DNA from 2 places in the Synechococcus sp. H60.1 genome. Region 1 is predicted to be linked to the other one. Evidence: riboswitches for the same ligand, from Rfam matches in the RefSeq annotation. Region 1 holds a riboswitch; the other holds the start of a gene.
What was found. Region 1 has a riboswitch for cobalamin ahead of metE (5-methyltetrahydropteroyltriglutamate--homocysteine S-methyltransferase). Riboswitches for the same ligand answer to the same signal wherever they lie in the genome.

Region 1 (3,932 bases):
GCCAGGCGGGCTGTCGTAGCCCCAAATGGTCGGTTGCCGGCGGAGGGAGCGTTGGCCTGAGGGATCTCGCCGGGGGCTAGGTGGCCTGGAGCTCCTCCCTTAGGCGCTGAGTGGCTGCCACCATGTTCCTCAGGGCAGGGATCACCTCCTCCCAGCGGCGGGTTTTTAGGCCGCAGTCGGGGTTGACCCAGGTTTGTTCTAGCGGCAAGTGGGCCACTCCCAGGCGCAGTTGCTGGAGAATCTGCTCGGTGTCGGGCACCGCCGGGCTGTGGACGTCGTAAACGCCGTTGCCCACCTGGTGGCGATAGCCCGCTTGGGCGATCTGCAGCAAGGTTTTGTTGCTGCTGCGGCTGTTTTCGATCGAGAGAACGTCGGCGTCCAGCCGCTCGATGTGCTCGATGATGTCCCCGAACTCCGAGTAGCACATGTGAGTGTGGATCTGGGTTTCGGGCTTGGCCCCAGCGGTAGCCAGTCGGAAGGCCTCCACCGCCCAGCTTAAGTACTCCGGCCAGCGCTCTTTTTTCAAGGGTAGACCCTCCCGCAGCGCTGGCTCGTCCACCTGTACCATTACGGCTCCGGCAGCTTCTAAGTCGGCCACCTCTGCCCGCAGGGCCAAGGCAATTTGCAAGGCTTGCTCGCGGCGGGAAAGGTCAACGCGGGGGAAGGACCAGTTGAGCATGGTTACCGGCCCGGTGAGCATCCCCTTAACCGGCTTTTGGGTTAGAGATTGGGCCACCTTAAACTCCCGCACCGTCATGGAGCAAGGGCGAGACACATCGCCATAGAGAATGGGGGGACGCACGCAGCGGCTGCCATAGCTCTGCACCCAGCCGTGCTCGGTAAAGGCAAAGCCCTGCAGTTGCTGGGCAAAGTATTCCACCATGTCGGTGCGCTCGAACTCGCCATGCACCAGCACATCCAGGCCAATTTCTTCTTGAATGCGGATGCACCTAGCAATTTCGGCGTCGATAGCGGCCTCGTATTCGGCCTGGGAGATCTCGCCCTTTTTGTACTTGACCCGCCACTGCCGGACTTCGGGGGTTTGGGGAAAAGAACCGATGGTGGTAGTGGGCAGCGGTGGCAGCTTGACCTGCCGGCCTATACGCTGCTCGTAGGGAAGGGAGCGCTGAAAGTCCTGCGCCGTCAGGTTGGCCAAGGCCTGGTGCACCGCAAGGTTGGGGGGATTGAAGTCCTGGAAGGCCTGCCACTGCTGTTCCAGCTTGTTCTGCTGGGCAGCGGTGTCTTCGCCGTTGAGGGTGCGAGCGAGCAGAACCACTTCGGCCAGCTTCTGCTCGGCAAAGCTGAGAACATTGCGCAAAGGCTCTGGCAGGTGGGTTTCCAGAGCAGCGTCGTGGGGCACAAACTGGAGCGAGCAAGAAGGCTGCACCCGCAGGTTGGGGGCTAGGGCTTGCAGCTCTTGCAGAGTGGCCAGAACGGCCTTGGGCTGGATCTGCCAGACGTTGCGCCCGTCCACTACCCCCGCCCCTAGGATCTTATCGGCGGGGAAGCCGTGGGCTCTGACCAGTTCCAGGTTGTGGCCGCGGGTGAAGTCGAGGCTGAGGCCGGCTAGCGGCAGCTCCACCACCCAGGGGTAAGTCTCCCCCAAGTCGTCAAAGTAGGTAACCAAGTGGACAGGGATCCCCAACCGAGCCAGCCGGCGGTAGGTCTGCTCCACCGCTTCCCGGAGACTGTCGCCTTCGCTCGTCACCAAGATGGGCTCATGGACTTGCACTTCCCGGATTCCCAGTCGCTGCAGCTCCTGCAGCAGCTCCTCGTAGAGAGGAAGCAGCTTCTCCAGATCTCCCCGCAACTCGCCAGAGCGCTGGCTTAGAGCAAGAAGGGTAACCGGACTGAGGAGGACAGGGCTGGTGCGGTTTCCTAGGATCCCTTGCGCCCGCCGCACTGTGGCCAGGAAGTCATCGAAATGGGCCTGAGGGATCGCGTCGGCCTCAATTTCCGGCACCAGGTAGTGGTAGTTGGTGTCGAACCACTTGGTCATTTCCAAGGCGGGCAGGCCCTCCCGTCCCCGCGCCATGGCAAAGTAGCGCTCCAGGCCTGATAAGCTCTGAAACCGGGAGGGAATCAGCCCCAGCCAGGTGGCCCAGTCCAAAACATGGTCGTAGAGGGTTTGATCTCCTACTGCAATGTGGTCGATGCCAGCCTGAAGCTGTACCCCCCAGACCTGTGCCTCCAGCTCCTGGAGCGTTGCTGACAAGGCCTCCGCCTCCAGGGTGCCGCTCCAAAAGGCTTCCAGCGCTTTCTTCAGCTCGCGGCGCTTGCCCATGCGGGCATAGCCGAGGGTTTGGGTTTCGATGGCCATAAGGTACTGTCTCCTGAACTGAATTCGGTAAATGGAGGTTGCCGCCAGTTGGCTTTGTACAGCCGGTTGTCATCCAACCTAGGCAGCAAGAAATGGCCGCCGACATGCCTATCGGTGGGATCCCGGCAGAAGGTTTTCTCTAGGCCAGGAAACCTGCTGGAGCTGTCAAGGCGTTCCTCAACCTATCGGCTGGCCCACTCGGCACAGGAGGGTGCTTAGAGGACTCTTTTGCGCAACCAAAGCAAGAAAACGTCCTCCAAGAGTTAGCCGCCCCTGAGCCAACTGCTTAGCTCTCTTGTCCGCGCTTTTGACTTAGTGCCTACGCTCCAAGAGCGTCGAAAATCCGTAAGCAGGCTGATGAAAAAACTTCGGGACGGGAACGGGCCAACGTCAAAATGGGAAGCATATCTGTACCTCGCAGATATGGTGAACTGGGGAAAAACCGCCGGCGGGCATTCTGACTTGCTCAGTTTTGGAGGGGCTGGCTTGCGTCGTCAAGGGCTTTTGCAACAACAACTAGGGATCCCCGATCCAAAACCGGCTCACAGCTGCGGGACAGCGGCAGATTCTCACTGCACTTTCCCCGTTGCCTCTGACGGCTGATCCCCGTCAGAACCGGCAGTAGACTACATCCTACCACCAGCTTGGAGGAGCTAGTAGCTACTCACTTAGACGGGACTGGGCGGATTTGAACCGCCGACCTAGCGCTTAGGAGGCGCTTGCTCTATCCATCTGAGCTACAGCCCCAGGCAAAGAGAGAATGGAGCAAGGGAAACTGGGCAACACCTACCGATCTTAGACCCCCCAACTTAGATTACCAGAAAGAGCCGTCTAGACCTTTGCCTGGAAGCCAGCCGCAGCCGTGGAGGGGATGTCAAGTCAAAGCCCTTTTGCGCTGTCGCGACAGCGCGGAGTCGGAAGTGAGGTGCCGGATTGGCGGCCAGTCTTCCAAGGTATTTTGATAAAGTATTCTGAATATTCTGGCTGGGAAATTAGCGTTGTCTCGGGGGCGCTTTGTCTGACAGTCTGCTGATCCGCAATGCGGAGCTATTGGTGCCGGAAGGGGATCCCTGGCCGGGAGATGTGCTGGTGCGGGAGGGGCGCATTGCCCAAATCGGCCAGAGTCTCTCGGCAAAAAGGGTGGCTAGGGTTATCGACGCGGAGGGCCATACCCTCATGCCGGGGGTGATCGACCCCCAGGTTCACTTTCGCGAGCCGGGCCGGGAGCACAAAGAAGACCTACAGACGGGATCCTGGGCCTGCGCTCGCGGTGGGGTAACCAGCTTTCTGGAGATGCCCAATACGGATCCGCTGACGATCGACCAGGCAACGCTGGATGACAAGTTGGCCCGGGCCGCCAGCAAGTGCGTGGTCAACTACGGCTTTTTCATCGGGGCCACCGCCGATAACCTCAAAGAGCTGCAAACAGTGCAAGGGGCTTGCGGCATCAAGATCTTCATGGGATCCATGCATGGCCCCTTGCTGGTGGATGACCAAGCGGCATTAGAGCGGATCTTTGCCGAGACGGATCCCAATTTTGTTATCGCCGTCCACGCTGAAGATCACTCGCGGATTCAAGCCCGGCGGGCCCTCTTTGCCGAACGTACAGATG
Region 2 (3,932 bases), on a different contig from region 1:
CAGAGCCTATCTCCCAGAGGGTCTGCAGGGCGCGGTAGGCCTCTTGCAAAGTCCGCAACTCCTGTTGGGATTGCTCCAGTTGCCGGGCCCATTGCTCCTGTTGGGAGCGCAGCTTTTGGTTTTCGGATTTTGTGCGATGCAGGAGGCGCTTAAGTTTTTGCTGCTGCTGCTGGAGTTGGGCCCGCTCGGCTTCCGACTGCTGCAGTTGGATCCCTTGGCGTTCCAGTTCTATCCTCAGGGTGGTGACTTGGGATTGAAGCTGGCGCAGCTTGTGGCGCAGCGCTTGCTCTCGCTCGGGCTTGAGTTGGGGGGAAGGGGATGAGGTTTGGAGGTTTTGCAGGTGCTGTTGCAACTGTTGCACCTGCTCCTGGAGAACCCGACACTGCTGCTGCTCGCTGCGCAGTTGTGCCTGGACACGCTCGCAGATCTGGATTTCGGCTTTCAGCTGCTGCTTAATTCGGTCGAGAATCTTTTGGTGGCGGAGCTGGGTTTGGCGGATCTCCTGCGCTAATTGCCAAAGGCGCGGATCCCCCGCGGGCCTGCCACCGTGGTCGGCGGGATCGAAGGGAGACACGGCCTCCAACAGGGATTTTCGGAAATCGGCCCAGGAAGGGGATTGCAAGGCCATCTGGGTTACCCACCAAACTCCGTAGGCGGATCCGAGCCCGACCAACAAGCCAGGGATCCCGGCCAAGGACAGGGAAACCTTGGGCAGCGTGGGCAAAATCTGATCCAACAGCCCCGCCACCACCGCGCAAACCAGGAGCCCGCTCCCTGCAGCGGCGACGCCTGAGATCCAAGAGGAGCGGGAGGACATCATCGTTTTTGTTTATCAGAACCACCAGAGCGGGAGAACCAGGGCAAAGGTCAGGTTCAAAAATCACCTGTCTGCATCTCAGTTTATCCCGCCGGCAACCTCTGTCTCTCTTAAGGCACTTGCCAAGCCCGTTGGTGGTAATTCTCTAACTGAGCCCAGGGATCCGCAGCCGCTGCGGGGGCATGGCCGTGGTTGTGGTGATGGTGATGGGATCCCTGCCCATGGGAATGATGGTCATGATGATGGTGGTGGTGATGGGATCCCTGCGCGTGAGGGTGATCCTGATGGTCGTGGTGATGGGTATGCCCCACTCCCAGCTCTGCGCTCACCGCCAGGCGAAACTTGCAGAGGTGGCAGTTCATTGGGGTTTGGCCCTGGAGGGCTTCTTGCTCCAGTTGCTGCAGGCTGTGCAGCACCGTATCCACAAGACCCAACTCCGGCAGCATCAGCCACTCGATCTGGGGGTATTGGCGTCGCCGCTCTTGCACCGCCGCCTCGATTTTTTTCACCAGCACCCCTGTGAAGAGAAAATAGGGCAGCACGATCACCCGGCGCGGCTGCCAGGACAAGGCCCGCTCCAAACCCACCGGCAGGCGGGGGTGGGTGATGCCGATAAAGCAGGTCTCTACGGCGGCCAACCCCGACCCTTCCCAGAGCAGCCGGGCCAGCTTACAGGCTTCGGCGTTGGCTTCGGGATCGCTGGAGCCGCGACCGACAAACAGCAACACCGTTTCCGCCCCTGGGATCTGCCGCGGTTGGGCAGCCAGCAAAGCGGCCAAGCGGTCTCGCAGCAGTTGCAAGATCTCGATGCGGATCCCCAGCGGCCCCCCGTAGTGGATGCGCAACTGCGGGTGGAGGGCCTGCAGGCGATCCAACTCCACGGTCACGTCGAACTTGTTGTGGCGCGCTCCAAACAACAACAGCGGCAGAGCCACGATCTCCTGCCACCCTTGAGCCAAGCATTGTTCCACCCCCTGGGCGATGCTCGGCTGCGCCAGCTCCAAAAAACAAGGGATCACCGGCCGCTGGGGGGTGAGGGATTGGTACGCTTGGGCCAACTCCAGAAAGGCTTGCTGCCCCTCCGGGTCGCGGGATCCATGGCCGATGAGCAAGAGGGGCAATGGAGGAGAAGGAAACTGCCCAACCGCAAGGGGAGGGGAAACAGGGAGGGTATTCAACACAAAAAACTCCGTTCCTTGTGAATCGCAAGGGGTACAGGACAAGGGCAGGTGGGTGTTCTGGCTGAGGGAGGGATCCCATCACAGTTGCGTCACAGTGGCGGATTTGCACCGCGCTTTCCCCAATCTGCCCGAGCCTCTTAGGTTAGCTTGCCGCTTGTCCTTCACCAAGCCCCCCTGGGGGGATAACCCCGGCCCCCTGCCTTGATCCCTAGCTCCCCTCTCCCTCAGGGAGAGGGGCTGGGGGTGAGGGTGCCTCAGGGAGAGGGGCTAGGGGTGAGGGCCGAAAATGCCGCAGCCGCAGGGCATTAGCCACTACAGAAACAGAGCTCAAGGCCATGGCCGCCCCCGCCAGCATGGGGTTGAGCAACCAGCCGGTGAAGGGGTAGAGCGCCCCGGCGGCAATCGGGATCCCGAGGGTGTTGTAGATAAAGGCGAAGAAGAGATTTTGGCGGATGTTGGCAAGGGTGGCGCGGCTGAGTTGAATGGCGGTGACCACGCCCCGCAAATCGCTGGCTATTAGGGTAATGTCGCTGGCGGCTATGGCCACATCGGTGCCCGTCCCGATGGCGATCCCCACATCGGCTTCTGCCAGTGCCGGCGCATCGTTGATGCCATCTCCCACCATCGCTACCGGGTGTCGGGGCCGTCTGAGCTGGCGAATGTAGGCTGCCTTTTGCTCGGGACGGACTTGGGCGATCACCCGGCGAATGCCTGCCTGCCGAGCAATGGCCTGGGCGGTGGTGGGGTTATCCCCGGTCAGCAGAATCACCTCCAGGCCCATCTCCTGCAGCTGGCGCACCGCGGCGGGGGAGGTGGGTTTGATCGGGTCGGCAATGGCCAACAGCCCCACCAGACGATGGGATTGCGCCACGCCGATCACCGTTTTGCCCTGGCTTTCCCAGGTCTGAACCCGCTCCGACCAAGAGGGATCCCACGGGATCCCCATCGCCTGCAGCCAGCTCAGCCGACCGATGCGCACCTGCTGCCCCTCCACCCAGGCTTCTGCCCCCTCGCCCACTTTTGCCTGAAAGTGCTGGGCCGACGGGATTGAGATGCCTTCGGCTTTGGCTTTTTGCACCACCGCCTGGGCCAGCGGATGTTCCGAGTATTGTTCCACTGCTGCTGCCAGGCGCAACAGGGCTAGGGGAGAAGAGCCTGGCGTCCAGATATCGGTGACGCTGGGACGGCCCTCGGTGAGGGTGCCGGTTTTGTCCAAGACCACCGTGCGCAAGCGGTGGGCCAATTCCAGGCTATCGGCGCTTTTTACCAGGATCCCCAATTCCGCCCCCCGCCCCGTCGCCACCATGATCGAGGTGGGGGTGGCCAACCCCAGCGCACAAGGGCAGGCGATGATCAGCACCCCAATGGTGTTCACTAAGGCCAGCGTTGGATTGCCCGCCAGCCCCCACCAGAGGACAAAAGTTAGAATGGCTACCCCGATCACCGCCGGCACAAACCAGGAGGTCACCCGATCCGCCACTTGCTGAATGGGGGCCTTGGATCCCTGGGCCTCCTGCACCAGGCGCACGATCTGGGCCAGAAGCGTATCTTTGCCCACCCGCCGCGCTTCCATCACAAAGCTGCCCGTCTGGTTGAGGGTGGCCCCGATCACCTCATCTCCTGCCGACTTACTCACCGGCAGGCTCTCGCCAGTCACCATCGACTCGTCCAGGCTGGAGGATCCCTCTAGAATGACCCCATCCACCGGCACCTTTTCACCAGGGCGCACTCGGATCCGATCCCCCACCTGCACCGCCGCAATCGGGATATCCTGCTCCACCCCATCGCGGATGACCCTTGCCGTTTTCGGCTGCAACCCCATCAGCTTGCGAATGGCTTCGGAGGTTTGCCCTTTGGCCCGCTGCTCCATCCACTTGCCCACCAGCACCAGGGTGACGACCACCGCCGCCACTTCGTAATACACATCCGGGTGC

Region 2: another riboswitch for cobalamin. It lies ahead of NW852_RS12745 (sirohydrochlorin chelatase); the one in region 1 lies ahead of metE (5-methyltetrahydropteroyltriglutamate--homocysteine S-methyltransferase).

The regions. Positions count from the first base shown of each region.
Region 1 is NZ_JANSJA010000052.1:20,530-24,461, forward strand. Features, by position in the region: gene metE (5-methyltetrahydropteroyltriglutamate--homocysteine S-methyltransferase) at 77-2,320, opposite strand; cobalamin riboswitch at 2,750-2,955, opposite strand; tRNA gene NW852_RS02810 (tRNA-Arg) at 2,994-3,067, opposite strand; gene NW852_RS02815 (dihydroorotase) at 3,335-3,932, shown strand, end outside.
Region 2 is NZ_JANSJA010000279.1:12,797-16,728, forward strand. Features, by position in the region: gene NW852_RS12740 (hypothetical protein) at 1-820, opposite strand, end outside; gene NW852_RS12745 (sirohydrochlorin chelatase) at 928-1,998, opposite strand; cobalamin riboswitch at 2,028-2,164, opposite strand; gene NW852_RS12750 (heavy metal translocating P-type ATPase) at 2,207-3,932, opposite strand, start outside.